2 regions of the Pseudaminobacter sp. Soil_N_29 genome follow, and region 2 is predicted to be linked to the other one. Evidence: predicted binding sites of a transcription regulator. Region 2 holds the regulator's gene; the other holds the start of a gene.
The links. The regulator PhoB, encoded in region 2, activates phosphate uptake and scavenging genes when phosphate is short. The targets are predictions, from matches to a motif close to TGTCATNNANCTGTCAT.
Positions count from the first base shown of each region.

Region 1: a site for PhoB is predicted at 8,975-8,991, ahead of phnC (phosphonate ABC transporter ATP-binding protein). Genes of this name have one in related genera too.

Region 1 is NZ_JBDGLC010000001.1:1,126,562-1,142,690, reverse strand. Features, by position in the region: gene AC3A4H_RS05465 (sulfurtransferase TusA family protein) at 1-222, opposite strand, end outside; gene AC3A4H_RS05460 (molybdopterin molybdotransferase MoeA) at 267-1,523, opposite strand; gene AC3A4H_RS05455 (formate dehydrogenase accessory sulfurtransferase FdhD) at 1,660-2,553, shown strand; gene mobA (molybdenum cofactor guanylyltransferase MobA) at 2,546-3,172, shown strand; gene AC3A4H_RS05445 (M24 family metallopeptidase) at 3,179-4,363, opposite strand; gene phnE (phosphonate ABC transporter, permease protein PhnE) at 4,441-5,778, opposite strand; gene phnE (phosphonate ABC transporter, permease protein PhnE) at 5,781-6,740, opposite strand; gene phnD (phosphonate ABC transporter substrate-binding protein) at 7,062-7,976, opposite strand; gene phnC (phosphonate ABC transporter ATP-binding protein) at 8,054-8,896, opposite strand; gene AC3A4H_RS05420 (ABC transporter substrate-binding protein) at 9,295-10,605, shown strand; gene AC3A4H_RS05415 (carbohydrate ABC transporter permease) at 10,678-11,583, shown strand; gene AC3A4H_RS05410 (carbohydrate ABC transporter permease) at 11,760-12,719, shown strand; gene AC3A4H_RS05405 (hypothetical protein) at 12,716-12,922, shown strand; gene AC3A4H_RS05400 (ABC transporter ATP-binding protein) at 12,919-14,028, shown strand; gene AC3A4H_RS05395 (ABC transporter ATP-binding protein) at 14,225-15,304, shown strand; gene AC3A4H_RS05390 (M14 family metallopeptidase) at 15,444-16,129, opposite strand, start outside.
Region 2 is NZ_JBDGLC010000009.1:194,945-211,073, forward strand. Features, by position in the region: gene xylF (D-xylose ABC transporter substrate-binding protein) at 1-695, opposite strand, end outside; gene AC3A4H_RS20130 (ROK family protein) at 886-2,121, shown strand; gene phoB (phosphate regulon transcriptional regulator PhoB) at 2,139-2,828, opposite strand; gene phoU (phosphate signaling complex protein PhoU) at 2,848-3,561, opposite strand; gene pstB (phosphate ABC transporter ATP-binding protein PstB) at 3,609-4,433, opposite strand; gene pstA (phosphate ABC transporter permease PstA) at 4,451-5,770, opposite strand; gene pstC (phosphate ABC transporter permease subunit PstC) at 5,767-7,233, opposite strand; gene AC3A4H_RS20160 (PstS family phosphate ABC transporter substrate-binding protein) at 7,305-8,342, opposite strand; gene AC3A4H_RS20165 (PAS domain-containing hybrid sensor histidine kinase/response regulator) at 8,542-11,811, opposite strand; gene AC3A4H_RS20170 (hypothetical protein) at 12,009-12,269, shown strand; gene AC3A4H_RS20175 (LysR family transcriptional regulator) at 12,275-13,198, opposite strand; gene AC3A4H_RS20180 (phytanoyl-CoA dioxygenase family protein) at 13,290-14,099, shown strand; gene AC3A4H_RS20185 (dipeptidase) at 14,314-15,375, shown strand; gene AC3A4H_RS20190 (ABC transporter substrate-binding protein) at 15,413-16,129, shown strand, end outside.

The DNA.
Region 1 (16,129 bases), on a different contig from region 2:
CTCGCTTGCCTTCTCGATCACGAAAGCGATGCGCCCGGCCTGCCGTTCCGTCGCAACAAGACGGTCTCCGGTCTCGGCGAGCAGGTTGGGAATGTCTATGGAAGCGAGCGGGTCGGTGCAGACGACCTCGATGCGTTCGCCCGGGGCAAGCCCGCGAAGCGCCTTGCGCGTCTTCAGAGCCGGCAAGGGACATTTCAATCCGCTCAGATCAAGCTTCGTCATGTCAGGCCAACGATGACCCACGGGCATCGGATGGTCAATCGGGCCTACAGCAGGCTCGAATAGGGCAGGAAGTGGACGACGTCGCCCGGCTTGACGCTTGTGATCTCCTCGCCGAGCTCGACCAGCCCGTCGGTATCTACGAGCGAGGACAGCAGTCCCGCCCCCTCGCGTGGGAATTTCTCCGCCTCATATGTTCCGTCTGCGCCCCTGCGCAGGCTTGCCCGCACATATTCCCGCCGGCCGTCCTTCTTGCGATAGGAGAAGGCGGCGCGCAGCGGCATCGCCAGCAGGGTTTCAGGCTTTGCCCCGGCAAGCGCCCGGATGGCCGGTCGCGCGACGTGGGCGAAGGTGACAAAACTCGCCACCGGATTGCCGGGCAGGCCGATGAAGGCCGCGCCGCGGATGACGCCCATGGCGACCGGCCGCCCGGGCTTGATCGCAACCCGCCAGAACACCAGCGAGCCGACGCTTTCCACGCTGGCCTTCACATGGTCGGCCTCGCCGGTGGAGACGCCGCCGGAGGTGAGGATCAGGTCGTGCGCGGCCGCGGCCGCGGCCAGCACGCGGGCGATCAGGTCGCCTTCATCGCGCAATATGCCGAGGTCGGTGACGGCGCAGCCGAGCCGGGCCAGCATCGCCCGCAGCATGAAGCGGTTGGCATCGAAAAGCTGCGCGGGCCCACGCGCGCTGCCCGGCGCGACGATTTCATCGCCCGTGGAAAACACCGCCACCCGTACGCGCCGGCGCACGGAAACCTCGGTAAGTCCCAGCGCGGCGACCAGCGCCACGTCCTGCGGCCGCAGAATTTGCCCGGCGCGCAGCACCGTGCTGCCGACAGAAATATCCTCGCCCGCAGGGCGCACATTGGCGCCGCGCCTGAGGCCCGCCGGCAGGATCACGCCGCCGGCCTCGTCCAGCCGCACATCCTCCTGCATGAACACGGTGTCGGCGCCCTCGGGCATGGGCGCGCCGGTGAAGATGCGCACGGCATGGCCAGGCTCGATCGGCTCGCCCGGCGCCATGCCGGCCTGCACGCGGGCGGAAACGGGAAAAACGGCTTCCCCCTCCGCCGGAAGGTCGGCGCCATGCAGTGCATAGCCGTCCACCGCCGAATTGGTGAAAGGCGGCAGCGGCAAGGGTGCGACGAGATCTTCTGCCAGCACGCGCCCATCGGCTTCGGCGAGCGCCACCGTCTCCAACTCGGCGACCGGCGTCAGCCGCGAGGCGATCAGCGCCACCGCCTCGTCTACCGGCATCAGCGGCCCACCAAAGGCGAAGCAGTCATCGGAAAGTTGCGCCATGGTCTGTTCCCTCCGGTCTTCGCCGGGCGGGAAGGCCGGCCTGAGCTTATCCCGGAAGGGCCCTCGCCCTTTCAAGATTGGCCTGGATTTGAACAGGCTATAGAGTGGGGGTCAAGCGAGCAGGGACGAGAGCGTCATGCAGCAGACAAAACCCAAGGCCGACCCGGCCGTGATCCTGCCCCACCCGGAAGACCCGCGCCTGACCGAGCGCGTCATCGGCGTCGACCACACCCGCGCGATCGTCGAGGTGATGGTGCCGGTGGAACGCGCGCTGACGCTTTATCTCAACGCGCAGGAGATCGTCACCATGATGACGATCAACGACTATCCCGAGTATCTGGCGCTCGGCTACCTGCTAAACCAGAACATGCTGAAGCCCGACGACGTGGTGACCGGCGTCGACTACGACGACGAGTTGCAGGTGGCCGTGGTGCGCACCGAGCACCACACCAATTACGAGCAAAAGCTGAAGAAACGAACCCTGACCTCGGGCTGCGCGCAGGGCACCGCCTTCGGCGACCTGATGGAGGCGCTGGAGGAGATCGACCTGCCGGACGCGGAGCTGCGTACCTCCTGGCTCTACGAGATGACCAAGACCATCAACACCACGCCCTCGCTCTATCTCGCGGCGGGCGCCATCCATGGCTGCGTGCTGTGCCGGGAGAGCCGGCCGCTCTGCTACATGGAGGATGTCGGCCGCCACAACGCCGTCGACAAGCTGGCCGGCTGGATGTACCTCCACGATGTCGACCCGGCCGACAAGATCCTCTACACCACCGGCCGGCTGACCTCGGAAATGACGATCAAGACCGTTCGCATGGGCATACCCATCCTCGTCTCGCGCTCCGGCTTCACCGCCTGGGGCGTCTCGCTCGCCCGCCAGGCGGGGCTGACGCTGGTGGGCCGTGCGCGCGGAAAGCGCTTCATCGCCGTGTCGGGCGAAGAGCGGATCGTGTTCGACCAGGACCTCGCTTCCGTCGAGGAGGAAGCATCCCGGCATCATCGCAAGGGCGCGGAGCACGATGACTGAAACGACCACCGAAACGATCGGCGTGATCCTCGCCGGCGGGCTGGCGCGGCGCATGGGCGGGGGCGACAAGCCGATCCGCGCCATCGGCGGGCGCACCATCCTCGACCACGTGATCGAGCGTTTTGAGCCGCAATGCGCCGGCCTGATCCTCAACGCCAATGGCGATCCTGCTCGCTTTGCCGCCTTTGGCCTGCCGGTGGTGGCCGACAGCGTGGCGGATTTTCCCGGCCCGCTCGCCGGCATACTCGCCGCGCTCGACTGGACCGCGCAAATGCGGCCCGGCGTGCAATGGGTGGCGAGCGTTGCCGGCGACTGCCCGTTCCTGCCGCGCGATCTGGTGGCGCGGCTGCATGACGTGCGTGCCGCTGAAGGCGCCAAGCTGGCGGTGGCGGCCTCGGCCGGCCAGTCGCATCCGGTGATCGGCCTGTGGAGCGTGGCGCTGCGCGAGGAACTGCGCCACGCGCTTGTGGTGAAAGACATCCGCAAGATCGACCGCTGGACCGCGCGCTACCCGCTCGCCACCGTGTCCTGGCCGGCCGAGCCGGTCGACCCGTTCTTCAATGCCAATACGGTGGAAGATCTCGCCGAGGCCGAGAAGCTGGCGGCGCTGGCGGGCTGAGCCGCCTCAGCCGCCCACATTCCAGCCGCGGCCGCGTTTGCCGAACATCTCGTGCCCGTCCGCGGTGATGGCCACCGTGTCCTCCAGCTTGATGAAGCCGCGCGTGGGGTGGAGCATCGTCGTCTCCACCGAAAGCACCATGCCGGGCTCAAGCGGCCTGTCGGCATCGACACCCTCATAGGCTACCGGGTGGTTGGTCATGAGGAACGGCACCTCATGGGTGATCAGCCCCATGCCATGCGCGAAGAAATCCGTATAGGCGGCAACCGGCGATGCCTTCAGCACGCTCTCAGCGTGGGCGATCATATCGCCGCCCTTCGTGCCGGGCTGGCAGTGCGAGAAGGCCGCCTGCTGCACGGCGTCGATCTCGGCCAGCAGGTGTTGCAGCTCCTGGTCCGGCTCGCCCATCACGCCCATGCGGCAGAGGTCGCCGATATAGCCGTGGAAATTGCCGCCGGAATCGAGAGACAGCACCTCGCCCTTGTTCCACGCCTGCGGCGAGACGGCCCGATTGTGGCTGGCGCCGATGGTGATCAGGCAATATTCGAACTGCAGCCCGCGATTGGTCTCCTCGCGGCGCAGCGCCTCCACGATCTCGCGCTTGCTCGCGCCCCCGCGCTGGCCGGAAAACACGGCCAGCATCGCGTCGGTGATCAGCTCCGAAGCCTGCCGCAGCAGGTCGAGTTCCTGCGGCGTCTTGATCGCGCGCAGTCGCTCCAGCGTGCCGGTGGCGTCCACCAGCCTTTCGTTGCCCAGCGCCTGCGCCAGCACGCCATGCGCGTCCGAGGGCAGGAAGGCCGGCTCGATGCCGATGCGCGCGCCCTGCCTGCCGATCTTCTGCAGATGTGCGGCAGCCAGCGTGGCGGCATCCACCGAGCCCCAGCTCGCGGTCTCCACCGTCGGCGTCCAGAACGGGTTGTTGTGATGCTCGCCGCCTTCCATGCGGTTGCCGATATAGGCGGCATGTTCGGGCTGGCCCTTTTCATAGATCAGCACCGGCAGGTAGCGGCTGTGGCCTATCGCATCCATGGCCGAGAAGAAGATGAATTTGTAGCCGCCGAGCAGGTACTGCACATTGTGCTTGGATGTCGCGACCAGCACGTCGATGCCGGCTTCGTCCATCAGCCGGTCGAGCTTTGCGTGGTCGAATGGCGGGTTGCCTTCCCGGGTCGTCCCCGCTGCAATATTCATCGCTTCCCTCCCTGAATGCCGTCACTCTATCTGGTCGGACCAGATTAGGCGAATTCAGGCGAGAGGCAAAGGCAGACTTAGCGTCCCGCGCCGCCTTCCATCAGCCGGCGCCGCAGCGCGTTGGAGATGTTGTCGAAGATGAACACCACGATCAGGATCAGCAGCACCATGTAGGCGACGTTGGCCCAGTTCGAGTTGGTGCGCATGGCTTCCCAGAGCTTCAGGCCGATGCCGCCCGCACCCACCGCGCCGATGATGGTGGCCGAGCGCGTGTTGGATTCCCAGAAGTAGAGCGCCTGGCTGACGAACACCGGCAGCACTTGCGGCATCACGCCATAGCGCTGCACCACCACCGGCGAGGCACCCACCGAGCGCACACCCTCGCGCTGCTTGTCGTCGATGTTTTCCAGCGTCTCGGAATAGACCTTTCCGAGCGTGCCGGTGTCGGTGAAGAAAATGGCCGAGATGCCGGCCAGCGGTCCCGGGCCGAAGGCGCGGGTGAAGAACAGCGCCCAGATCAGCATGTCCACCGAGCGCAGGAAGTCGAAGAAGCGTTTTGTAGCCTGGTTGGCGAAAAAACTCGGCGTGATGTTGCGCGCAGCGATGAAGGCCAGTGGCAGCGCGATGAAGGAGGCGAACAGCGTGCCGACAAAGGCCATCACGATAGTCTGCAGGAGCTTCGTCCAGACGTCGCCGTGCTGCCATTGCGAGTTGTTCCAGATGTTGTCGAAGGCAAGTGCGGCGTTCGACATCTCCGGCTTGATGCGCTCGCCCGACGCGACCAATCCCGCCACTTCCGTCAGATCCTTGCCCCAGAAGGGCGAGCGCGGATCGAACAGGAAGTTCGGCCAGCCCAGGAAGCGGCGGCTCAACGACACGCGCTCGGGCATGACACGCACTTCGCCGGCAAAGCCGAAATCGGCCTTCACCTCGTCTTCGCGCAGCGTCGCCCAGCCTGGCAGTTGCCCCTGCGGCTTGGCGCCTGTGGGTTCGACAACCACCGTCAGCTTCTCGCCGCGATGCTCGATCTCGACCAGCTTGGCATCGGCCACGATGCGGCCAGCCGAACCGAAGTCCACGGTCACCTTCCGGCCGTCCTGCGCCACCCAGTCCGGATCGGGATTGTCGCCAAGCGGCGAGAAGCGCGGCCATGTGACCTTCGCGTCGTCGCCCGAGAAGCGGATCGTCGGCCGCAGGTCATAGGAATACCATTGCCGCGCATAGAGCTCGGCGCGTTCCCATTGGCCACCGCCGATCACCGCGCCGATGGAGAAGAACCACCAGCAATAGACGACATAGACAAGGGTCCCCAGCACGATCAGCAGGGGCAGCGAGCGCTTGAGCAGTGGCCGATGGAACACGTCCGGGTGGCGGCCTTCGATTGCGCTCAGTTCGGCGGCGGAAAGATGCGTCATGGTCAGCGTCCGAAGTCGAAGGATTGCGCGCCCACCAGCTTGCGGCGCAGCCAGGCCGAAAGCTGGTCGACCGAAACGATGGTGACGAACAGCAGAAGGATGATGGCGAGCGTCTTGGCTTCGTGGCCGCGGCCGATGGAAAGCCGCAGCTCCTCGCCGATGCCGCCGCCGCCCACCGCGCCGATGATGGTGGAGGCGCGCACATTGATCTCGAAGCGCAGCAGCGCATAGGACATGAAGTTGGGCATCACCTGCGGCACGATGGCGAAGCCCACGCGCTCGAACCAGTTGGCGCCCACCGCGCGCAGGCCTTCCTCGGCCTTCATGTCGGCGTTCTCGACCACTTCGTAGAACAGTTTTCCCAGCGCGCCGATGGTGTGGATGCCCACCGCCAGGATGGCCGGTATGGCGCCGAGCGACAGCACGGCGGCGAAGAAGCCGGCAATGACGATCTCGGGGAAGGCGCGCACGATTTCCATATAGCGCCGCACCACGAAGCGCAGTGCGCGGCTGGCAACGAGGTTCTTGGCGGCGAGGAAGCAGAGCAGGAAGCCGAAGACGAAGCCGATCAGCGTGGAGAGTGCTGCGATGTTCAGCGTCGCCAGCATCTTGTAGAAATATTCAGGGACGTAGAAGCCTGAGCCGAACAGATAGACGCGGCCTTCGGGGTAGTCGTATTTCAGGCTGCCGTCGAAATAGGGGGAGGGCAGGTCGAACAGCGCGCGCCACACCTCGAGGCCGTCGCGGGGCAGCATGTCGCCGACGAAGTCGAAGAAGTGCGGCAGCCGGTCGAAGAACTTGCCGGCATTGGATTCATTGGCGAACCAGAGCGAGGCGCCGAGCGCCACCGCCAATGCGCCGACGATGAGGGCTGAGTAGAGACGGCGCCGCGCCGCCAGTTCATGCCAGTGCCGCTCGATGGCCATGCCTTCGGCGGACAGGGTGTGGGCAGTCTGGCTCATGCCGTCTCCAACTCAGACTGGGTTTTGGAAAGGATGGATGCTTGGGCAGGGCGATCGCATATGGAATTTCGACCCCCACTCCGGTTTGCTTAGCAAACCACCTCTCCCCCGATCGACGGGGGAGAGGAAGCGCCGTCCGCAAGGCTGGCACCCTTCCTCTCGCCTTTTGAGGGGGAGAGGTGCCGAGCGAAGCGAGGCGGAGTGGGGGTAGGTCGCGCCATGTGCAATTGCCCTACCGCCGCAACCGATTGGCCCTGCAATGAAATGCGGATGAGGGGGCAAGGCCGAAGCCTCACCCCCGCAGCGCCCTTGGGAGGACAATCAGCCGCCGATCTGCGCCTTACGGGCGTCGATGATCGGCTGGTAGAATTCCGGCGTGACTTCGGTGTAGCTGGTGAAGTCGCCGCCCTGGATGGCGGAGAAGCAGGCCGGGTCGGTCTTCGGCAGGTCGACCATGAACTGCTTGAACTTGGTCTTGAGGTCGGCGTCCAGAGCGGTGCGGACGACGATCGGGCCGTTCGGGATCAGCGGCGACTTCCAGAGCTCGACGAAGTCCTTCATGTCGATCATGCCCTTGGACACCATCTTGTGCAGGTTGCCCGAGGTGTAGCCCTCGTCGAAATCGCCCACGCCCGAGCCGAAGGTGGTGCCGGCGTCGAACTTGCCGTCCTTGACGGCGAGCACGAGGTTTTCATGGCCGCCGCCGAAGCCGGTCTCGCCGAAGAATTCTTTCACAGCGACGTTGCCGAGGTCCTTGGGCAGCGAGGTGACCGGGATCAGGTAGCCCGAGGTCGAGTCCGGATCGGCGAAGCCGAGCTTCTTGCCCTTCATGTCGACCAGGGTCTTGATGCCGGAATCCTTGCGGGCGACCATGATCGAGTAGTAGCCCTGCGAACCGTCGGTCTGCACCGTGGTCAGGATCGGCTCGACCGCGTCGGCGTTGGCCAGGTAGATCTTGGCATAGCCCGAGGCGCCGAGCTCGGCATAGTCGAGCGTGCCGCCCAGCAGGCCCTGGATGACGCCGTCATAGTCGGTGGCCGGGAACAGCTTCACTTCCTTGACGCCGATGGCGGCCGGCAGCTTGTCGGCGAGGCACTGGTAGTTGCGAAGGCTGTCGGCCTCGTTCTCGCCGCCGAGGATGCCGACGCGGAAGGTTTCCAGGGTTTCGGCGCGGGCGGCGGTGCCGCAGGAAAGGGCGAGGGCGAGCGCGCCCAGAAGGGCTTTCTTGAGCGACATGGAGTTCTCTCCTGTTAAGTCGGATTGCATTTTCGACTGCTAGCAGCCCTTCACGCGGGCGAGACGATCACGGTCGTTCAGTGCCCGGCAAAGGCGGGCACCAGGCTTCCGGCGGATTCTATTTTGCGCAGCCGCTCGGGGCGGATGCTGGTGGAGGTGATGGTTTCGGAGATTTCCTCGCCATTGGCGTCGGCGCCATAGACCAGGCGCACGGCCTCGCGCGTCAGCTCTTCCGGCGGGCCGTCGAACACCACCTTGCCGCCGGCCATGCCGATGATGCGGTTGCAATAGGCGCGCGCGGTGTCGAGCGTGTGCAGGTTGGTGATGACGGTGATGCCTTCGCGCAGATTGATGTCGCGCAGCGAGTCCATCACCACCTTGGCGTTCATCGGGTCGAGCGAGGCGATCGGCTCGTCGGCCAGGATCAGCTTCGGCTGCTGCATGAGTGCGCGCGCAATCGCCACGCGCTGTTGCTGGCCGCCCGAAAGCGTGCCGGCGCGCTGCAGCGCGGTCTGGGCGATGTCCAGCCGCTCGAGGGCTGCAAGCGCCAGCGCGCGCTCCTCGCGGGAGAAGATGCCCATCAGGTTGAGCGCGGTGGAGCGGTGGTTCAGACGCCCGAGCAGCACGTTGGTCAGCACGTCGAGGCGCGGCACCAGATTGAACTGCTGGAACACCATGGCGCAATCGCGCTGCCAGCGGCGAAGCGTGGCGGCCTTGTGGGCTGACACTTGCCTGCCATCAAAAAAAATCGCCCCATCGGAGGGGTCGATGAGGCGATTAATCATGCGCAGAAGGGTCGACTTGCCGGCGCCGGAGCGACCGATGATGCCGACCATCTGGCCCTGTTCGATTTCGAGCGCGACGCTGTCCACGGCGGTCTTCTTGCCGAAGCGACGCGAGACGTTGCGGATTTCCAGCATGGTGCTTTCCCCGTTTGGCTGTTCCAGCCTCTGGGGGAGTCCGCTAACGGAGCATCATGAAACGGCCGTGTCAGTTGCGTGTCAGTTTTGTTACGCTGCACAGTCGACGGCGAATTTTCTGGTGGCCAACCCACAACTGGTCCTGCCAGATGGAATGACATGGCGGTTCGGTCTGCTACGATACTGCTTTGCCAAAGAAAGCACTTGACGGCTTGGCGCCAATTGGTAATACCAGATTTTGGAGGAGGAGCGGATTGGGCGTCAAAGCCTAAATCGATTTAGAACCGGCGGGATGGCGGTTCCCAAGCAGTGCATTGAGACTACCCGGAGCAGCCAGCGACCATCGGTCCGGCGCGGCTTCGACAAGAAGGTAGAGTGCGCACAAGGGAGGAACTCAAATGCGCAAGACACTGACCGGCATGCTTGCCGGCATAGGCCTGTCGCTTGCCTGCAGCACATCGGCGTTCGCGCAGGAACTCACCATCTTCTGGGCCGAATGGGACCCGGCCAACTATCTCCAGGAACTCGTCAACCTGTACGAAGCCGAGACCGGCGTGAAGGTTACTGTCGAGACAACGCCCTGGGCCGATTTCCAGACCAAGGCCTTCACCGAATTCAACGCCAAGGGCGACGCCTATGACCTGATCGTCGGCGACAGCCAGTGGCTCGGCGCCGGCTCCACCGGTGGGCACTATGTCGACCTCACCGACTTCTTCAACAAGCACAAGCTCGGCGAGGTCATGGCCCCGGCCACGGTGAAATATTACGCCGAATATCCCGGCAACAGCGGCAAGTACTGGGCGATCCCGCTCGAGGGCGACGCCGTCGGCTGGTCCTATCGCAAGGACTGGTTCGAAGACCCCAAGGAAATGGAGGCCTTCAAGGCCAAGTACGGTTACGACCTTGCCGCGCCGAAGGACTGGAAGGCGCTGCGTGACATAGCCGAGTTCTTCCACCGCCCGGACGAGAAGCGCTACGGCATCGCCATCTACACCGACAATTCCTATGACGCGATGGCGATGGGCTTCGAGAACGCGCTGTTCTCCTATGGCGGCGAGCTGGGCGACATGGCCACCTACAAGGTCGACGGCTACATCAATTCCGACAAGGCGGTGGCAGCCCTCGATGCCTACAAGGAGCTCTACAAGTACACGCCCCCGGGCTGGGCCAAGACCTTCTTCGTGGAAAACAACCAGGCCATCACCGAAGGCCTGGCGGCGATGAGCATGAACTACTTCGCCTTCTTCCCGTCCTTGCTCAACGAGGCCACCAACCCGCACGCCAAGAACACCGGCTTCTTCGCCAATCCGCCCGGCCCCGACGGCGACCAGTTCGCCGCGCTCGGTGGGCAGGGCATCTCGATCGTGTCCTATTCGAAGAACCAGGACGAGGCGATGAAATTCCTCGAATGGTTCATCAAGGACGAGACCCAGAAGAAGTGGGCCGAACTCGGCGGCTACACGTGCAGCGCGGCCGTGCTCCAGTCCGACGAGTTCCAGAATGCGACGCCGTACAACAAGGCCTTCTACGAGACCATGTTCAAGGTGAAGGACTTCTGGGCCGTGCCGGAATACGCCGAGCTGCTGCAGCAGCTCAACCAGCGCCTCTATCCGCACATCGTCGGCGGCGAGGGCACGTCCAAGGAAGTGCTCGACGCGCTGGCCGGCGACTGGAAGGCCACCTTCGCCAAATACGGCCGCGGCCAATAGCGGCAACAGAAGTGTCGGAGGGGGCGCAGCCCGCCCCCTCCATCATTTCCGGCATTGCAGGGGAACGACGCCTTGGCGACCGCAGTCATGACAACGCTGGATCCGGGTTCCCGGGCCGCCGCGCGCGGCATGAGCGATCTCTCGATCCGCAACCTCTTCATCATCCCGACGATCCTGTTCCTGATCGTCTTCAACATCTTTCCGCTGCTCTATTCGCTCTATTATTCCTTCACGGACTTTCGCGCCTCGACCAACGCCGAGGCGAATTTCGTCGGCCTGCAGAACTATCGCGAGCTGCTCAATGACCCCTTCATCTGGTCGAACTTTTCCATCACCGCCAAATACGTCATCGTCTCGGTGACCGGGCAGGTGCTGGTCGGCTTCGGGGTGGCACTTCTGCTCAACCGGCAAATCCCCTTCAAGGGGCTTTTGACCACGCTGCTGCTCTTGCCGATGATGCTGTCCATGGCCGTCGTCGGCCTGTTCTGGAAGCTGCTCTACGACCCGTCCTTCGGCATCATCAACCATGCGCTGGGCCTGGGCACCTTCGAGTGGCTCGCCAATCCGGACATGGCGCTCTATGCGGTCGCCATCACCGACATCTGGATGTGGGCGCCCTTCGTCATGCTGCTTTCGCTGGCGGGCTTGTCCGCGGTGCCCAAGCATCTTTACGAGGCGGCGGCGATCGACCGGGCGGGCAGCTTCTACACATTCTTCCGCATCACGCTCCCGCTGGTGGCGCCGATCCTGATGATCGCGATCATCTTCCGCACCATGGAGGCGTTCAAGACCTTCGATCTGGCCTACATCCTCACCAGCCAGCCCACCACCGAGGTCATTTCGATCCGGCTCTACAAGATGGCGTTCCAGGAATGGCAGACCGGCCGCTCCTGCGCGCTGGCCTACATCGTGCTGATCATGGTCATCGCCATCACCAACATCTACGTGAAGTATTTGAACAAGGTGAAGGAGCGCTGAGATGAGGGTTCCTTCGGTCAGTTCTTTGATCGGGCAGTCCTTGCCTTTACCCCCACCCCTTACCCCTCCCCACAAGGGGCAGGGGGATTCTGAGACGCTGACGACCCCCTCCCCCTTGTGGGGAGGGGTAAGGGGTGGGGGTCTGAAGTGCAACGCAACGCCGGGAGGGCGCTGACATGGCCGCAGTTCGCACGCGCGGCGAAGTCGCGCTCAACCGTCTCGCCATCGCGGCCGTTCTGGTCATTACGCTGGTCTTCCTGGCGCCGATCTACTGGATCACCTCCACCGCCTTCAAGCCGCGCAATCTCGCCACCACCGTGCCGCCGACCATCGTGTTCGAGCCGGAGATTTCGCCCTTTGTGAAACTTTTCACAAAGCGCTCGCAGCTTCGCACCGCGCCCACGCCCGAGGAATATGCCGCTGCCCCCTGGTGGGAGCGGCTGATCTTCGACGGCGGCGAAAAGGTCGTGCGCTCGGGCAAGGGCGAGATCCAGCCCTCCGGCTATCCCAGCCGCTTCCTCAACAGCCTCATCATCGCCATTACCTCCACGGCGCTCGCCGTCAGCATGGGCACGCTCACCGCCTATGGCTTCTCCCGGTTCAAGGTGAAGGGCGAGGCCGATCTTCTGTTCTTCATCCTGTCCACGCGCATGCTGCCGCCGGTGGTGGTGGCGATCCCCATGTTCCTGATGTACCGGGCGGTCGGCCTCAACGACACGCATTGGGGCCTGATCATCCTCTACACCGCCTTCAACCTGTCTTTCTCGGTTTGGCTGATGAAGGGGTTCATCGATGAGATCCCGAAGGAATATGAGGAAGCGGCGCTCGTCGACGGCTACACGCGCATGCAGGCCTTCTTCAGGATCGTGCTGCCCGAGGCCGCCACCGGCATCGCCGCCACCGCCGTGTTCTGCTTCATCACCGCGTGGAACGAATATGCCTTCGCGCTGATCATGACCAACCGGCGCGCGCAGACAGCGCCACCCTTCATCCCGTCGCAGGTCGGCTCGGGCCTGCCCGACTGGACCGTGATCGCCGCCGGCACCGTGCTGTTCCTGCTACCGGTCGCCATCTTCACCTTCCTCCTGCGCAACCACCTTCTGCGCGGCATGTCCTTCGGAGCGATCCGCAAATGAGCTGGCGCGCCTTGAACCGGAAATATTTCGAGCCCGGCTCGATCCTGCTCATGGTGCTGGGCATCGCGGCGCTGTGCCAGCCCTGGAGCCTCGCGCTGCATCGCTACGGCGTCACCACGATCCTGATCGGCCTCGTCGGCTTCATGGTCACCTCCAAGATCGCGCCCGAGGAGCAGCAGGCAGACGAGGGGGCGCGGCAGTGACACAGATCGAGCTTCGCGGCGTCGAGAAATTTTTCGGCGCCGTCCAGGTCATCAAGGACCTGAACCTCCATATCGACCACAACGAGTTCATCGTGCTGCTCGGCCAGTCCGGATGCGGCAAGACAACTACGCTGCGTGCCATCGCCGGGCTGGAAACCATCGACCAGGGCGATATCCTGATCGACGGCAAGCCGGTGCAGCACATGAAGGCGTCCGACCGCGACATCGCCTTCGTGTTCCAGTCCTTCGCGCTCTATCCGCATATGAGCGTGTTCGAGAACATCGCCTTCCCGCTCAAGGCCACGCGCAAGAGCAGCAGCGAGGTCGACAGCGAGGTGAGGAGCGTGGCCGAGACGCTACGCATCACCCATCTGCTCGGCCATCGGCCGTCGGCGCTGTCGGGCGGCGACATGCAGCGCGTGGCGATCGGCCGGGCGCTGGTCCGGCGCCCCAAGGCGCTGTTGATGGACGAGCCCATCGGCGCGCTCGACGCCAAGCTGCGCGAGGAGATGCGCGCCGAGATCAAGCGCCTGCACATGAAGCAGGGCTCCACCACCATCTATGTCACGCATGACCAGGTCGAGGCGATGAGCCTCGCCGACCGCATTGTCATCATGCATGAAGGCGTGCTGCAGCAGATCGGCAGTCCGGCCGAGGTCTATGCCTATCCGGCCAATCTCTTCGTGGCGCAGTTCGTCGGCAGCCCCGTCATGAACGTCACGCCCGCCTCGGTCTCGTCCGAAGGCGGCCAGGCCCGCGTCACCGTCGACGGCGCGCAGCAGGGCTTTTTCTTCCCCGCTGAACTGCTCGGCCGGCTCGACGGCCTGAAAGCCGCCAATGGCCACCTGGCGCTGGGCATCCGGCCCGAGGGCGTCATCGTCCGGCACGAGGCGCATGACGGTTTTCTGCCGGTCGATGCGCAGCTCATCGAGCCGCTCGGCGCCTACGATATCGTCGACCTCAAGGTCGGCTCGCAGACACTGCGCGCCCGCACCCGGAGCGGTTATGTCGCCAATGCCGGGGCGCGGGTCTTCGCCCGCCTCGACCCGGCGCAGGCGCATTTCTTCGACACGAAAAGCGGCAATTCGCTGGGGGTGAGGCTGTGATGGCGAGAAATTCGACCCCCACTCCGTCTCGGCTTCGCCTCGACACCTCTCCCCCGTTCGACGGGGGAGAGGAAGGGCGCGGTGCACGCGGCCGGCCTTTCCTCTCCCCCGGGCAGGGGGAGAGGTGGTTTGCGCAGCAAACCGGAGTGGGGGTGCTTGCCTCTTTGAACGATGTCGATCCGGAGAACACCTGACCATGGCCCATATCCGGCTCGAAAACATCGTCAAGAAATTCGGCGCCCATGTCGCACTGAAGGGCCTCGACCTCGAGATCGCCGATGGCGAGTTCTTCGTCCTGCTCGGCCAGACCGGGGCGGGCAAGACCACCACGCTGCGCGTCATCGCCGGGCTGGAAAAACCCGACGCGGGCAGGATCCTCATCGACGGCACCGATGTCGGCGCCTGGGGGGCGGCCGAGCGCGACGTGGCGCTGGTGCTGCAGCAATATTCGCTCTATCCGCGCTACACGGTGCGCGAAAACCTCGAGTTTCCACTCAAGCCGAAAATCCGCCGCCTCGACCAGGCCGAGATCGACGAGCGCGTGGCGCGCGTGGCCAAAACCTTGCGCATCGAGCACCTGCTCGACCGCAAGACCGACCGGCTCTCCGGCGGCGAGATGCAGCGCGTCTCCATCGGCCGCGCCATCGTGCGCCAGCCGCGCGTGTTCCTCATGGACGAGCCGCTGTCGGCGCTCGACGCCAAGCTGCGCGAGGCGCTGCGCACCGAACTGAAGAACCTGCAGGTCAATCTCGGCGCGACATTCCTGTTCGTCACCCACGACCAGATCGAGGCGATGTCGATGGGCGACAAGATCGGCGTGCTCAACGAGGGCCGCCTGGTGCAGACCGGCACGCCGCATGAGATCTACAACAACCCGCTCAACACTTTTGTTGCCCGTTCAGTCGGCTCGCCGCCCATGAACCTCCTCGACGGCGAGCTGCGCAGCGGCCGCGCTGTCATGTCGGAGCCGGGCTTTGCCTTGCCCTATGACGGCGCGGCCGCCCTTGCACCTGATGGGCGCGGCCTCACCTTCGGCATCCGCCCGGAGGACCTGCATCTGGAATCCGGCGCGCCGGTGGAGGCCAGGGTGCACGACGTGGAAAACCACGGCGTGGAAAAGATCCTCACACTGCGGGTGGGCAACGCCATGCTGCATGCCACCGTGCCCGCGCGCACCGACGTGGCGCTGGAGGAAGCGGTGCGCTTTGCCTGGAACCCCAGGAAAGTAGTGCTGTTCGACCGCGCCAGCGGTATCAGCCTGCGCCACGCCGGGTAGGTTCTCTACGACGAGCCAGGCGGCACGCGGTTCGAAAATCTGCCGGAGCAGGCATTTCCCGAAAGCCGAATTCCCCCGCTTTCGGTCTGTTCCGGGTTTGGCGCCCCGCGCGAAGGCCCCTCGCGCGGGGCTTTTTTGCCTAGTCCTCCAGCGCGCCGGACCGCGCATCGGCGCTGCGGGCCACGCCCACCAGCTTCACCAGGTCCTCGCCGGCGCGGATCGAGCGGGTGGCGCGGCGGGTCAGGATAAAGCCGTCCTGCGGCGCCAGCACTTCCACGCGGCCGCCTTCCTCGCCGGGTGCCGCCACGATGGTCGCCAGCCGCTGGCCGGCCTTCACCCGGTCGCCGGGCTTGACGTCGTAGAGGATCGCGCCGGCCGCCGGCGCGGGCATCATCTCGATATGGTCGATCGGCGCCACCTCGCCTTTGAACGCCTTCGGCGTCTCCACCGACTTGTCCTCGATCACGCCGCGCGCCACCAGAAGCCGGTAGAGCCCTTCGGCGTCGGCCTCGGCATGGCCGGCCTCCACGTCGAGAATGCCGCGATATTCCACAGTGGTCACGACGCGGCGCTCCAGCTTCGCCTCCGCGGCCGGCAGCTGCAGATAGGGGCGCAGCGCCGCCTCGTCGAAGGAGGCGCCGGAAGCGTCGCTCCACAGCACCACCGCGTCCACACCGATGCAGGCGGCGCAATCGGCCATGGCCGGCCACAGGTCGCTCTGGATGTAGAGATAGGGCAGGCCCTCGTCGTCGCAGTGCAGGTCCAGCACGATCTCGTGGCCGAGCGAGAGCTTGATCAGCCGTGCTTTAAGCTGCTCGTCGGCGT
Region 2 (16,129 bases):
GCCTCGAGCGCCGCCACCGCGCCACCGGCGGTGCCATCGTTGGAGGCCACCACCGCGTCAACCTTGTTGTCGTTGGCGGTCAGAAACTGCTCCATGTTCTTCTGGGCGTTGGCCGGCAGCCAGCCGTCGGTATAGGCCTCGCCGACATTCTTGATCTTGCCGGCGTCGATGGCCTCCTTCAGCACTTCCATCTGGCCGGCGAAGAGGAAGTCGGCGTTCGGGTCGGCGCCGTTGCCCTTGATGAAGACGTAGTTGCCTTCGGGCTTCACGGCATAGACGGCCTTGGCCTGCAGGCGGCCGACTTCCTTGTTGTCGAAGGTCAGGTAGAAGGCATCCTTGTTCTCGATCAGGCGGTCGTAGCCCACCACCGGAATGCCCTCGGCCACGGCCTTCTCGACCGCCGGCCCGATGGCGCTGGCGTCCTGCGCCAGGATGATCAACGCGTTGGCGCCCTGCGAGATCAGGCTTTCCACGTCGGTCAGCTGCTTGGCCGCCGAGGACTGGGCGTCGGCGGAAATGTATTTGTCGCCCGAAGCTTCGAGGGCGGCCTTGATCGCCGCTTCGTCGGTCTTCCAGCGCTCCTCCTGGAAGTTCGACCAGGAAACGCCGATGATCTTGTCCTTCGCCTGCGCCACGCCTGCCAGCGACACCGACAGCGCGACACCCGCCAGCAAGGCGGTTGCAAACATCTTCATGATTTCCTCCCTGCGCCCCCTCCAGGGCGCGATGACGATGGCCTGGGGCCCTTGTCGAGGCTATTATTTCGAACCTCGAAAAAATAGTGTCGTAACCCTGAAGTTCTGTCAACATCCCGCCGAAGGTTGACGCGGCGCACGCGAACTGGAATCTGCGCAGCGCAACAAGGCTCCGGGAGGAAATGCCGAAATGCCGGTGGCGATCCGTCACGACGATCTGCGCAAGCGCAACCGCGCCATGGTCATCGCGGCCGTGCGGCGCGCGGGCCAGCCGTCCCGCACCGAGATCGCGGGGACCACGGGCCTCAGCCATTCCACCATCTCGGCCATTTCCGCCGACCTCATCGCCGAAGGCATCCTCGCCGAAAAGGCGGCTGAAGCCGCAAGCTCGAAGCGCGGCCGCCCGCAGGTAGCGCTCGGCCTCGCCCCGGAAGCCGCCGAAGTCATCACCGTGGTGCTGTCGCTCAATTTCCTGTCGGTCGCCGTGGTCGATTACGCCGGGCAGGTGGTCGCATCGGAAGAGCGCCGGCTGGAGACGCTGGCCACCGGGCGCGAAGCGCTGCTCGGCGACTGCGTCGCCATGGTGCGCCGGCAGGTCGAGGCCCGCCGGGCCGCCGGCCATCGCGTGCTGCGCATCGGCATGGCCGTGCAGGGCATCACCGATGCCGGATCGCGCATGATGCTGTGGTCGCCCATCACCCCGCACGCGGATCTCGAATTCGCCGACCGGCTCGAAGCCGCCACCGGCATCCCCGCCACCGTGGAGAACGACTGCAACATGATCGCGGTGGCGCTGCGCTGGCGAAAGCCAGAGCGCTACCGCAACGACTTCATCGCCATCCTGCTCTCGCACGGCATCGGCATGGGAATGGTGTTGAAGGGGGAACTCTTCACCGGCACGCAATCGTCGGGCTGCGAGTTCGGCCACATGATCCACCGGCCCGATGGCGCGCTGTGCCGCTGCGGCCGTCGCGGCTGCGTGGAAGCCTATGCCGGCAACTACGCCATCTGGCGCAATGCGCGCGGGGAAAGCGAGGACCAGGCGCCGCTGGCCGACATTTCGGACGAGGAGATACGCGCCATGGCCGACAGGGCGCGGGCAGCCGATGGACCGGAGCGCGAAGCCTTCCGCATCGCCGGCGAAGCCATCGGCTTCGGCCTCGGCAGCCTGTTTGCGCTGATCGACCCCGCGCCCGTCGCGCTGGTCGGCATCGGCGCGACCGCCTTCGACCTCATCGAGCCGGCGCTGCGCTCAGCTATCGACAAGACCGCGGGCGGCCAGCACAACAAGGCGATCTCCTTCGACACCTTGCCGAACGAACGGCCGCTGATCCGCGAAGGCTGCACAATGAACGCCCTCACCTTCGTCGACCGGGAGATCTTCGCGCCCGGCCCTGCCCTGATAAGCGCCGCGGGGGCGGCCTGAGCCGCGGCCAGCCGGGCTCAATCCTCCCGGATGGCGTAGCCCGAGCCTCGGATGGTGCGGATCACGTCCGGCAGGTTGCCGGGATTGATCGCCTTGCGCAGCCGGCCCACATGCACGTCCACCGTGCGCTCGTCGATATAGATCGTCTCGCCCCAGACATTGTCGAGCAGCTGCCCGCGCGAGAAGACGCGGCCGGGGTGGCGCATCATGAATTCCAGCAGGCGGAATTCCGTGGGCCCGAGCTTGATCTCGCTCTTGCCGCGATAGACGCGGTGCGCCTCGCGGTCGAGCATGATGTCGCCCACCTTCAGCACGCTGGACAGAACCTCGGGCTTGGCACGGCGCAGCAGCGCCTTCACCCGCGCCATGAACTCCGGCGTCGAGAACGGCTTGACCAGATAGTCGTCGGCGCCGGTGGAAAGGCCCCGCACGCGGTCGCTCTCCTCGCCGCGCGCCGTCAGCATGATGATGGGCAGGCGCTCGGTCTCGGGGCGCATCCTCAGGCGGCGGCACAGTTCGATGCCGGAGACCGCCGGAAGCATCCAGTCCAGCACCAGAAGGTCGGGCACGTTCTCCTGCAAGCGGATTTCCGCCTCGTCGCCGCGCGGCACGACCTCGACCTGGTAGCCTTCCGATTCCAGATTGTAGCGGAGCAGGACGCCCAGCGGCTCCTCGTCCTCCACCACCATGATTTTTGGGGCGATCATCACTTTTCCGGTCTCCCGCTCAGGTCGTCGATTCCGGCGCCGAAAGCGAGGTCTCGTCGAACTTCGGCCGGTTGGGCGGCAGCTGCTGGCCGGTCATCACATAGTAGGCGTTCTCGGCGATGTTGGTGACATGGTCGCCGATGCGTTCCAGGTTCTTGGCGCAGAACAGAAGATGCGTGCAGGCGGTGATGTTGCGCGGATCCTCCATCATGTAGGTCAGCAGCTCGCGGAACACTGAGGTGTACTTCACGTCGATGTTCTCGTCCGCCGCGCGCAGCGCCTTCAGGCCTTCGGGCTGGCGCGTCACATATCTGTCGACCACGCCGTTGATCTGCTCCAGTACCATGTCCGACATCGTCTCGATGGAATGGGCGAGGCTGCGGGGCGTGGCGCTCTCGCCCACGGCGCCGACGCGCTTGGCGATGTTCTTGGCAAGGTCGCCGATGCGCTCCAGGTCGCCGGCCATGCGGATCGCGCCCACCACGGCGCGCAGGTCCTGCGCCATGGGCTGCCGCTTGGCGATCAGCGTGATGGCGCGGTCGTCCAGCTCGCGCTGGCGCGCGTCCATCACCGCGTCGTCGGAAATCACCCGCTGGGCAAGCGCATTGTCGGAATTGACCAGCGCCCGGATGGCGCCACAGACCATGGCGCCGGCCAGATCGCCCATGTCCCGCAGCAGCCGGTCGATGTGCCCCAGTTCCTCGTCAAAGGACGTGACGGTGTGTTTGCCCATGATCATGTCTATGCAATCCTTTGTCCGGCGTGCGGATCAACCGCGGGTCAGCCAAACCGGCCGGTAATGTAGTCCTGCGTGCGCTTGTCGTCGGGGTTGGTGAACATCTTGTCGGTGTCGCCCTCCTCGACCAGCTGGCCCAGATGGAACATGGCCGTGCGCTGCGATACGCGCGCCGCCTGCTGCATGGAGTGGGTGACGATGACGATGGTGTAGTTCTGGCGCAGCTCGTCGATCAGTTCCTCCACGCGCGCGGTGGCGATCGGATCGAGCGCCGAGCACGGCTCGTCCATCAGGATCACCTCGGGCGAAACGGCAATGGCGCGGGCGATGCACAGGCGCTGCTGCTGGCCGCCGGAAAGCCCGGTGCCCGGCTCGTTGAGACGGTCCTTCACCTCGTTGAACAGGCCGGCCTTCTTCAGGCTGGTCTCGACGATGGCATCCAGGTCGGCCTTCTTGCGGGCGAGGCCGTGGATGCGCGGGCCATAGGCAACGTTCTCGTAAATCGACTTCGGAAACGGGTTCGGCTTCTGGAACACCATGCCCACGCGGGCGCGCAGCTCCACCACGTCGATGCTCTTGTCGTAGATGTCCTGTTCGTCCAGCGTGATCTGGCCGGTCACGCGGGCGCTGTCGATGGTATCGTTCATGCGATTGAGGCAGCGCAGGAAGGTCGACTTGCCGCAGCCCGAAGGCCCGATCAGCGCCGTCACCTGGTTTTCGCGCACGTCGAGGTCGACGTCGAACAACGCCTGCTTGTCGCCATAGAACACGCACACCTTGCGGCCGCGCATCTTGATGATTTCCTTGGGCGTACCGTTCATCTTGTCGTTCACCGCGTTCTCGAGTGCCACTTCCGTCATGATGTTCATACTAAAGCATCCTTCGCCTACCAGCGCCGCTCGAAACGCCGTCGCAGCACGATGGCCGTGATGTTCATGGCCATCAGGAACACGAGCAGGATGATGATGGCGCCCGACATGCGCTCCACGAAGGCGCGCTCGGCCTCGTTGGCCCACATGTAGATCTGCACCGGCAATGCGGTCGCCGGTTCCAGCGGCGTCGCCGGATAGTCGGCCACGAAGGCGACCATACCGATCAGCAGCAGCGGCGCCGTCTCGCCCAGCGCGCGCGCCAGGCCGATGATGGTGCCGGTGAGGATGCCCGGGGTTGCCAGCGGCAATATGTGCTGGAACACCATCTGCATCTTGGAGGCGCCGAGGCCAAGGGCGGCCGAGCGGATCGAGGGCGGCACGGCGGCGAGGGCGGCACGGGTCGCGATGATGATGGTTGGCAGCGTCATCAGCGTCAGCACCAGGCCGCCGACCAGGGCGGCCGAACGCGGCAGGCCGAGGAAGTTGATGAACACCGACAGGCCGAGCAGGCCGAAGACGATCGACGGCACCGCGGCCAGGTTGTTGATGTTGACCTCGATCAGGTCGGTCAGGCGGCTCTTCTTGGCGAATTCCTCGAGATAGATCGAGGCCGCCACGCCGATGGGCAGCGCCAGCAACAGCACGATCACCATCATGTAGAACGAGCCGATGATCGCCACGCCCATGCCCGAGGTTTCCGGCCGGCTGGAGGCGCCGAAGGTGAACAGGCCCTTGTTGAAATGCTCGGCCAGCGAACCGTCGGCGGCAAGCTGATTCATCCATGCCACCTGCTGGTCGGAAACCTTGCGCCGGCTTTCGTCCACCGAAAGGTCGATCTGGCCCTTGAAGGCGGAATCGATGTTGGCGGCAACGAGGATGTCGACATTGCGCGTCGTGCCGATGACCGACGGGTCGTCCATAACCACCGCGCGCAACTGCGCCCGCACGCCGTCCGAAAGGAAACCCTTGAGCTTGCGAATGGCAGCCTTGTCGTGCGGGTCGATGCCCAGCTTCGCCACAAGCGCGCTTTCGGCCAGCTTGGGATAGTTGGCCGTGATGAGCACGTTCGGGTCGGTCGCGCGCTTGCCTTCGGGGTCGATGACCTTCTCGTTGAAGGTGATCGGCAGCGTCACCGTCGTCTGCCAGAAGGCGGTGTAGCCCTTGGAGACCACGGAGGTCAGCATCACCGCCAGGAACACCAGGCCGATGGAAATCGCCAGCATCCCATAGATGCGGAAACGACGCTCGGCGGCGTAGCGGCGCTTCAGGCCGATGTCGCGGCGCGGGCGCGCAACGGTGCCGCTGGTAATGCCGTTCAAGGGAATGTCGGTCATTCGTACTGTTCCCGGTACTTGCGCACGATGTAGAGCGCGAAGATGTTCATCACCAGCGTCAGGGCAAACAGCGTGATGCCGAGCACAAAGGCCACCAGCGTCTGCGGCGAGTTGAACTCAAGGTCGCCGGTGAGCTGGTTGACGATCTTCACGGTGATGGTGGTCATCGCCTCGAACGGGTTGAGCGTCAGGTTGGCGGCCACGCCGGCGGCCAGCACCACGATCATGGTCTCGCCGATGGCGCGCGAGGCAGTGAGCAGGATGGCACCCACGATGCCCGGAAGTGCGGCCGGCAAAATAACCCGCTTGATGGTTTCCGAGCGCGTCGCGCCGAGCCCCAGCGAGCCGTCGCGCAGGGCGCGGGGAACCGCGGTGATGATGTCGTCGGAGAGCGAGGAAACGACCGGGATGAGCATCACGCCCATCACCAGGCCGGCGGTCAGGATGCTCTGGGCCTGGATGAAACTGGTGCCGCCAGCAAGTGCCGCACTCAGGTCGCGCAGGAAGGGCCCGAGCGTCACCAGCGCGAAGATACCGTAGACGATGGTCGGGATGCCCGCCAGCAGCTCCAGCGCCGGCTTGACCGTGGCGCGCAGCCTGGGCGAGGCGTATTCGGCCATGTAGACGGCCGACATCAGCCCGACCGGCACGGCCACCAGCATGGCCACGAACGCGATGTAGAGCGTGCCGGCCAGGAGCGGGATCAGGCCGAACTGGCCTTCCGCCCCTCCCGAGCCCGCGGCCGCGAAGCGCGGGTCCCACACGGTGCCGAAGAAGAAATTGGAAAGCGGCACGCGCTCGAAGAAGTGGATGGTCTGGAACAGCATCGACAGAACGATGCCGATGGTGGTCAGGATCGCGATGGTGGAAGCGGCCAGCAGGCCCCACAGCACCACCGTCTCGACATTGTTGCGCGCCCGCGCGCGCAGGCGGATCTGCGAGAGGCCGAAGGCCGCACCGGCCACCGATAGCGCAAGGATCGCCACCGCGCCGACCATGCGCAGCATGTCCTGGGTGCGGTTGGCGTCCACCGCAATCGGGATCATGTAGTCTTGCGTGTCGGGCGCCAGCGCCACGCCACGCGCGGCCAGCAGCGGCTGCAATTCGGCAAAGCTGGCCGGGGGATTGGTCGCCATCGGCGCGTCGAGCCGGCGCAGGCCGTTGGCCAGGCTCTTGGTCAGGCCGGCGGCAAGCGTGCGGCTGGCAATGGTGCTCTCGGCCGTCTGCTCGGGCAGATGCCACTTGATCCGGGCTTCGACGTAGAGGTTGGAGCCGACGCCCCAGACGACGATCAGAAGCAGCGCCGGAAGCGTGGCAAGCAGGGCTGCCCACCAGCCGTGGTAGTGTGCGCGGGAGTGCGGCTTGGCCGTGCCGTCGTCCTGCGCAATGGCGCGCTGGCGCCCGACAAGGAAGGCGGCGGCGCCGACGACCAGCACGAGCGCAAAGACGAACATCAACGACATGGGCTACTCCGGGCGGACAGGCTGCCCCGGGGCGCGGTAGTCTGGCGCGCCCCGGGGCATCGGTGTTCTATTTACATGGTCTTGCCGGCATCGAAAGCCTCGCGCTGTTCCTTGCGCTCGGCTTCAGGGGCGGCGACCAGGCCATACTCGGCCAGCGGGCTGTCCGGGCCGACCATCTGGTCGTCGAGGAAGAAGTCGACATATTCCTTCAGGCCGGGCACGACGCCGAGATGCGCCTTCTTGACATAGAAGTACAGCGGACGCGACACCGGATACTCGCCCTTGGCGATGGTCTCGGTCGACGGCGTCACGCCGTCCACGGTGGCGACCTTCAGCTTGTCGGCGTTGTTCTCGTAGAAGGACAGGCCGAACACGCCCACGCCGGTCTTGTTGGAGGCGATGCGGGCCAGCGTCTCGGTGTAGTCGCCATCGATGTCGACAGCCTTTCCGTCCTTGCGCACGGCCACGCAGGTCTTGCCGGCAGCCTTGTCGTCCTGGCCGGCGGCCTTGATGGCCTCAAGCGCGCCGGTGGCCTTGCAGCCGATCGACAGCAGCTTCTCCTCGAACACTTCGCGGGTGCCGTGCTTCTCGCCCGGAATGTAGGCGGCGATATCCCAGTCGGGCAGGTTCGGGTTGACCTGGTTCCACTTGGTGTTCGGGTTGTCCACCAGCTTGCCGTCAACGACGATCTGGGCAGCCAGGGCCGTGTAAACGTCGGAAGGCGTCAGCGCCCAGTCCGGACCGTTGATGTCGGTGGCAAACACGATGCCGTCATAGCCGATCTTGACTTCCTGGATTTCCTTGACGCCAGCCTCGACGCAGGACTTCACTTCGTCTTCCTTGATCTTGCGCGAGGAGTTGGCGATGTCGATGGTGTTCTCGCCCACGCCCTTGCAGAATTCCTTGATGCCGGCGCCCGAACCGCCCGACTCGACCACGGGGGTCTTGAAGTTGGTGAAGGTCTCGCCAAAGTTCTCGGCCACGATCTTGGCGTAGGGCAGAACGGTGGACGAGCCGGCGATCTGGATCTGGTCGCGGGCGGCGGCAGTGCCGGCCGACGCGGCAATCGCGAGCGCGGCGGCGGAAGCCGTAAGGAAGTATCTGGTCATGAACCCTGACTCCTGTCGGAATTGACTTGCAACGCTTTTTTCGCGTCGCCAGTGGCCTTACCGACAGTTTGTAACAGTCACATGACAGTTTCGTGTCAGCCCGATTAAGTTGAAAAGCCGTCCCCTGGCCGCCTTAGCCGGCGGCTTTTCGACCCGCTTGCGTCTCCTGAAAAACCGCGCGTTGCCGGCGCGCGAAACGTCATCCCGCCGATCCGGCTGCGCAGCGTTCGGCGGCATCATCGCCGCCCCAGCGCTCCACCTTCGCCAGCAGCGCCTTGGGGCTGATCGGCTTGGCGAGATAGTCGTCCATGCCGGCTTCCAGGCAGCGCTCGCGGTCGCCCTTCAGGGCGTGGGCGGTCACGCCGATGATCGGTACCCGGTTTCCGGACGCCGCCTCCAACTCGCGGATCGCCGCCGTCGCCTCCAGCCCGTTCATCTCCGGCATCGAAACGTCCATCAGGATCATGCGCGGGTTCATTTCCTTGAAGGCGGCCACCGCCTTGCGGCCATTGCCCACGATCTCGAAGGCAAGCTCGGTCTCGTCGAGTATCTGGGTGAAGACAAGCTGGTTCACTTCGTTGTCCTCGGCGACCAGAATGTCGACGCGGTGGTCGGCGGCCCCCGCCCCGCGGTTGCGCTGACGCAGGCTGTTGGAAAGCTTTGCCGGCTCGGTGGTGACCACCGGCCCCGCCGCAACCGGCCCCGGTAGGCCGGGCGCGCCGCCGGCGCGCCGGCGCTGGATGGAAGTCACCAGCGCCTCCAGCAAGGTGGAGGAACGCGACGGCTTGACCAGCTGCGCGTCGATGGCAAGGTCGCGGTAGCTGGCGTTGGCCAGCGACTGGTCGACCGAGGTCAGCATCACGATGGGCGTGCGGGCAAGTTCCGGCGTCTGGCGAACGATGCGCGCCATGTCGGCGCCGGTCATGCCCGGCATCTGGTAGTCGAGCACGATGCAGTCCACCTGCACCCCCATGGCGGCGGCGGCGTGCAGCACCTTCAGCCCCTCCGCGCCGCTTTCGACCGCGCAGGCGTCGAAGCTCCACGACGTCATCTGCTCTATCAGGATAGCGCGGTTCACCGCGTTGTCATCGACGATCAGGATGCGCGCGCCGGTCACGTCCACCGGCGTCGCGCTGCGCCTTTCGGGCGCGCCGGCGTTTGGCAGCGCCACCGTGAACCAGAAGGTCGAGCCCTTGCCCTCGATGCTTTCCACGCCGATCTCGCCGCCCATCAGCGCCACCAGCCGCGAGGTGATGGCCAGTCCCAGGCCGGTGCCCTCGTGCCGCCGCGTGGAAGAGGCGTCGACCTGGCTGAACTTTTCGAAGACGAGCTTCAACTTGTCGGCCGGAATGCCGATGCCGGTGTCGGTCACGGCGATGTGCAGATGGGTGGCGCCATCCGCCGTCTCGCCGGTCACGTCGATCAGCACATGGCCGGCATCGGTGAATTTCACCGCATTGCCCAGCAGGTTGGTGATGATCTGGCGGATGCGGCCGACATCGCCCACGAACATGTCGCCCAGGCCGGGCGCCACGCGTACGATCAGCTCGAGGTCCTTTTCCTTGGCACGCGTCGACACCAGCGTGGCCACGTCCTCGATCGCCTCGGTCAAGTTGAACGGCGCCGGGTCCAGCACCAGCTGGCCGGCATCGATCTTGGAGAAATCGAGGATGTCGTTGATGATGGTCAGCAGCGCATTGCCCGACTTCACGATGATGTCGGTGAAGGTGCGCTGCTTGGCGTCGAGCTCCGACTTCGACAACAGCTCGGCCATGCCGAGCACGCCGTTCATCGGCGTCCGGATCTCATGGCTCATATTGGCCAGGAATTCAGACTTGGCGCGGTCGGCCAGAACGGCGCGGGTCTGCGCCTCCTGCAGTTCGTTCTCGCGCTCCTTCAGCTCGGAAATGTCGGTGCTGGAGCCGATCAGATGCACCGACCCGTCGCGGGAGACCAGCCGGCTCTTCCTGGCGATGAGATGGCGCATGCTGCCGTCGGGGTGGGTCAGCGTCTCCTCGGTCTCGCTTAGCCTGCCGGTGCGCAGCACCTCGAAATCGCGCTCGGCGAAACCGTCGCCCTCGGCGCCGAAGAAGTCGCGGTCGGTGCGGCCGATGGCTTCTTCCTTGGAGATGCCGCCGAAAGTGCACCACATCTTGTTGACGAATTCGAAGGCGAGATCGGCGTTCTTGACATAGGCCGACACCGGCAGCTCGTCGAGAACGTGCCGGTAGAGCTCGATCTGGGCCATGCTGTCGCGCAGCGCCTTTTCGCGCGTCTTCAGCTCGGTGATGTCGACGCGCACGCCGATATAGGTGCCGTCCTCCATGCGCATGTCGAAGGCCTTCGCCCAGCGACCGCTGGGGTCGACGCGCTCGTAGACCAGCTGCCTTGCATAGTAGCGCTGCAGATAACCGTCGATCCACGCCTCGCGGTCGGTGTCGTAGAGCCTGTCCAGCCTCTCGTCGCCGCTTTCGCGGAAATAGCCGACATCATGCGCCACCTCGATCGCCTCGCGCAGCGTGCGCCCGGGAACCCACACTTCGGCCATCGCCGGCAGCGACGATTTCAGCTTCTCGTTCGCCAGCACGAAGCGGTCGTTGCGGTCATAGATGATGACGCCGGCCGGCAGCGATTCCAGCACGTTGGCAAGGCGCAGCCGCGCCTCCTCGGCCTCGTCCTCGCGCGTCTTGATCTCGGTCACGTCGAAAAGGAAGCCGGCTACGTAGTTCTTGCAGCCCTCCAGGGTCACGCGGGTCTTGCGCACGATGCGCGTTCCCTGCCTGCTGTCGTGCTCGAAGTTCTGCTCCACCTCGAAGGGCTGGCCTGTCGCCAGCACGTGCCGCTCGGTCTCCTCGAAGCGAAGTCCGCTGCGCCCGCCGACGAACTCGCGATAGGTGCGGCCCAGCATCTCGCGAGGCCGACGGCCGTGCAGCGAGGCGTAGGCCTCGTTGACGAACACGTAGCGCAGATCGGAATCCTTGACGAAGATCGGGTCCTTGATGGCGTCCATCACCGCTTCGGCCAGCCGCGTCTTTTCCAGCATCTGGCCAAGCTGCTGCTCGCGCCGCTTCATTTCGCTGATGTCGTAGTAGGAAACCAGCCGACGACCGCCCGAAAGCGCGGTCACCGAATAGATCATGGTGCAGCCGTCGGCGCGCACGAATTCGCGCGGGGCCACGTCGCCGGCGCGGATTTCGGCGAGCCGGTGGGCGACATAGCCGTCCCAGTTCTCATCGGCGACTTCGTAGACTCCGGCGTAGCGGCTGATCTCCAGCAGCGCCTGGAAAGGCGAACCGGCGCCGACATCCTGCGGCGACAGGTTCCAGATCTTGTAGAACTCGTCGTTGACGATCTGGACGATCAGGTCTGCGTCGAGAAGCACGACACCCATCTTCATGGCATCGAGCACCCGCTTCAGATCGGATGACGTTCCGGGTCCGTCAGACCCCTCGGCGATTGCCATGTCCATATTGCGTCCCCCACCGCGCAACATCTTGGCCGGCTCGCCCTGCGACGGCCCTTTTGCCCGCATCGTGTCATGCAACGCTTAACGATTGACTAACCTTAACGTCGGGGTTTTCGCGCCGGCCCGGCGTTGCCGTTCGCGTCGGTCGGCCTAGCTTTCCAGGGGCGGGCAGCCCGCCCGCGCAATGGGGAGACTTGCCGATGCACGACACCAGGCCCATCGCAACCGCGCCGAAGAACGGCAGCAAGGTCCGCGTCTTCTGGACCGATGCCGACGGCCAGGAGAACGAATCCATCGCCCAGTACCGCTCGGCCGAGATGCTGAAGTCGCTGGGCGGCGATTGCGATGCGACCGATATCGGCTGGTGGGCCTTCGTCGATTCCATGACCCAGAAGAAGATCGAGCCGCATTCCTGGCAGCCGCCGAACAGCGAGGAAGAAGAAGAGGACGAGGATGAGTAGCCGCCTCAACCCTCCCGCGTGCGCGAAAAAACCTCGTGCTGCGAAAACCACTCCTTCGCCACCTCGATGAAGGCGCCCGCCGCCTTCGACAGGCGATGGCGCGCGTCATAGGCCAGGATGATGCGTTGCAGCGGCACCGGCTCGCTCAGCGGCTTGCAGGCGAGAGCCAGCCCGTCATAGCTGCGGTCGCCAGCGGGCCGCGTGTAGGAAACCGCCACCCCGAAACCGTTTGCCACCAGGCTGCGCTGCAGTTCGAAGGAGCGCGTCTTCGCCGCCACCGAAGGCGAGTGCCCATGGGCACGGAACAGGTCCAGCATGTGTTGCCAGCTATAGGGCTGGTCGGTCACGATCAGCGGCTCGCCGGCAAGGTCGGCGAGGCTCACCGTGGTCTGCCCCGCCAGCGGATGACTGGCGGCCAGCAGCGCATGCGGCGCCAATTCGCTCAGCAGGACGCGGGCGGCGTTGGGCGGCAGGCCGAGATCATAGGTCAGCGCAATGTCCACCGCGGCGTCGCCCAGCCGCTTCTCCAGCGTCTCGAAGCGCTCCTCGCTGACCGTGATGCGAACCGCCGGATGCAGTTCCGCCATGCGCCGGATCAGCGCCGGCGCGAAATGCGGCGCAAGGTCCTGGAAACAGCCCAGCACCAGCTCGCCTCCCACCGTCGCCCGGCCGCGCGCCAATGCATCGAGGTCGTCCATGTCGTCCAGCACGATCTTCGCCTTGGCGATGAAGGCCTGGCCGAAAGGCGTCAGCGCGATACCCGCGCCGCGCTGGCGCACGAACAGCTTTTGTCCTGTCCGCTCCTCGATCTGGCTGATTGCCACCGAGATCGACGGCTGCGAGACGTTGAGCTCGCGCGCGGCTGCGCTGATGCTTTCATGGCGTGCCGCCGCCACCGCATAGCGAAGCTGGCTCAGCGAATGACTCATTAAAAATGCCTATATTTGTTATGAAGACATATTATTTTATCCAAATATGAAAGCGCGCGATAGTCGCTCCGGTCCCAACGCGGAGAGAGCCATGAAGCCCGCCCCCTATGCCCTGAACCCCGAGATCATTTCCGACTACCAGCGCGACGGCGCCGTCTGCATCCGCGGCGCCTTCAAGGGCTGGGTCGACACAATTGCCGCCGGCATCGAGCGCAACCTGCGCGAAAAGAGCGCCACGGCAGTCGACATTGCCGGCGGCAAGGGCAGCTTCTTCGACGACTACTGCAACTGGGAGCGTATCCCCGAATTCGTGCAGGTGGTGCGCGAATCGCCCGCGGCGGCCATTGCCGCTGCCGTCATGCAGTCGCAGACGGCGCAGTTCTTCCACGACCACGTGCTGGTCAAGGAGCCCGGCACGCAGAAGGCCACCCCTTGGCACCAGGACATTCCCTACTACTTCGTCGACGGCCAGCAGACGGTCAGCTTCTGGATCCCGATCGACCCGGTCAAGGAGGCCACGCTGCGCCTCGTCGCCGGCTCGCACAAATGGGACAAGATGGTGCTGCCGGTGCGCTGGCTGGACGACGGCAATTTCTACGCCGGCGAAGGCGACTACCTGCCGGTGCCGGACCCGGACAACGACCCGGAGATGAAAGTGCTTGAATGGGAGATGGAGCCGGGCGACGCGGTGCTGTTCGACTTCCGCACCGTCCACGGCGCGCGCGGCAACCTGGCGCCCAACCGCCGCCGCGTCCTGTCGCTGCGCTGGGTGGGCGACGACGCCCACTACGTCGAGCGTCCGGGTCGCACCTCGCCGCCCTATCACGGCCACGACATGCAGCAGGGCCAGAAGCTGCGCGAGGACTGGTTCCCCGTCGTCTGGGACGCAAGCGCGGCCTGAACCTACCCCTGCGGCATCCGGTCCAGCCAGGTGTTTTCGGTCGAGCCAACCCACAGCGGCTGGCTCGATTCCTCTTGATCTTGGCCCGGTCATCTGCATTCATCGGCGCCCAAGGGGCCGCCTCCCCGTTCGTCGCGACAATGCCGGCGCCAATGCGCCTCGACGCATCGCCGCCATACGAGCCTGCCCGGCGGTCTCCAAACCGGGGTTTTTGATGCACGCTGTATTCGACGGCCACAATGATGTCCTGCTGCGCCTCTGGCAGCACGAGAAGAAGGGCGGCGATGCCGTCGCCGAGTTCACCGAAGGCACCCACAAGGGCCACATCGACCTGCCCCGCGCGCGGGCCGGCGGCCTGGCTGGCGGCCTCTGCGCCATCTACATCCCCTCCGGCGATCTCGTCCTGAAGGCGCCCGCCGCAGACGGCAGCTATGGCACCCCGCTTTCGGAGCCGCTCGAACGCGCGCCCTCGCTCGACATCGCGCTGGAAATGGCAGCAATCGCGCTTCGGCTCGAGCGCGCCGGAAGCTGGCGGCTCTGCCGCACCATGGCCGATATCGACAATGCCATGGCCGACGAGAAATTCGCCGCCGTGCTGCACATGGAAGGCTGCGAGGCGATCGACGCCGACCTCACGGCGCTGGAAGTGTTCCATGCCGCCGGGCTGCGCTCGCTCGGCCCCGTGTGGAGCCGCAACAACATTTTTGGCCACGGCGTCCCCTTCGCCTACCCCATGAGCCCCGACACCGGCCCCGGCCTGACCGACGCCGGCCGCGAGCTGGTCAGGGAATGCAATCGCCTCGGCATTCTCATCGACCTGTCGCACATCACCGAGAAGGGCTTCTGGGACGTCGCCGAACTCTCCGACCAGCCGCTGGTGGCCAGCCATTCCAACCCGCACGCGCTGGTGCCGGTGGCCCGCAATCTCACCGACAGGCAGCTCGACGCCATCCGCGAGAGCAAGGGCCTGGTGGGCTTGAACTTCGCCGTCACCATGCTGCGCGCCGACGGCCGCGAGAATGCGGACACGCCGCTTTCCGAGATGGTGCGCCACATCGACTATCTCGTCGACAAGCTCGGCATCGATGGCGTGGCCATCGGCTCCGACTTCGACGGCGCGCTGATCCCGCAGGAAATCGGCACCGCCGCCGGGCTCCAGAAGCTGATTGTCGCGCTGCAGGAGGCCGGTTATGGTGACGCCGAACTGGCGAAACTATGTCGCGAGAACTGGTTCCGTGTCCTGCGCTCGGCCTGGCACGAAACCGACAGCGACTGACAATAAAGACATCGTCACAACAGGGGAACAATTCGACATGATGATCGGAAAAATGAACGCACGCTTCCGTCCGCTTCTGGCGGGCGCTGCAGCCCTCTCCATGCTGGCCTTCGCCGGCGCTCCGGCCTTCGCCGCCACGCCCGCCGACACGCTGGTGCTGGCCTGGGCCATCGACGACACCATCACGCTCGACCCGGCCGAGTCCTTCGAGCTCAGCCCCGCCGAATTCCTCGGCAACGCCTATGACATGCTGGTGCGCCTCGACACCGACGACACCACCAAGGTCAGGGGCGGCATCGCCGAAAGCTGGACCGTTTCCGACGACGGCCTCACCTACACCTTCAAGCTGAAGCCCGGCATCAAGTTCGCTTCCGGCAATCCGGTTACCGCCGAGGACGTCGCCTGGTCGTTCGAGCGCGCCGTCAAGCTCGACAAGAGCCCGGCCTTCATCCTCACCCAGTTCGGCCTCACCGGCGACAACGTCACCGAGAAGGCCAAGGCCGTCGACGAAACCACCTTCGTGTTCACGGTCGACAAGTCCTACGCGCCGAGCTTCGTGCTCAACTGCCTCACCGCCACCGTCGGCGCCGTGCTCGACAAGAAGCTGGTGATGGAGCACGCCGAGGCCACCACGCCGAGCGACGACTACAAATACGACACCGACTTCGGCTACGCCTGGATGAAGACCAACTATGCCGGTTCGGGCCCCTTCAAGATCCGCGACTGGCGCGCCAACGAAATCCTGGTGATGGAG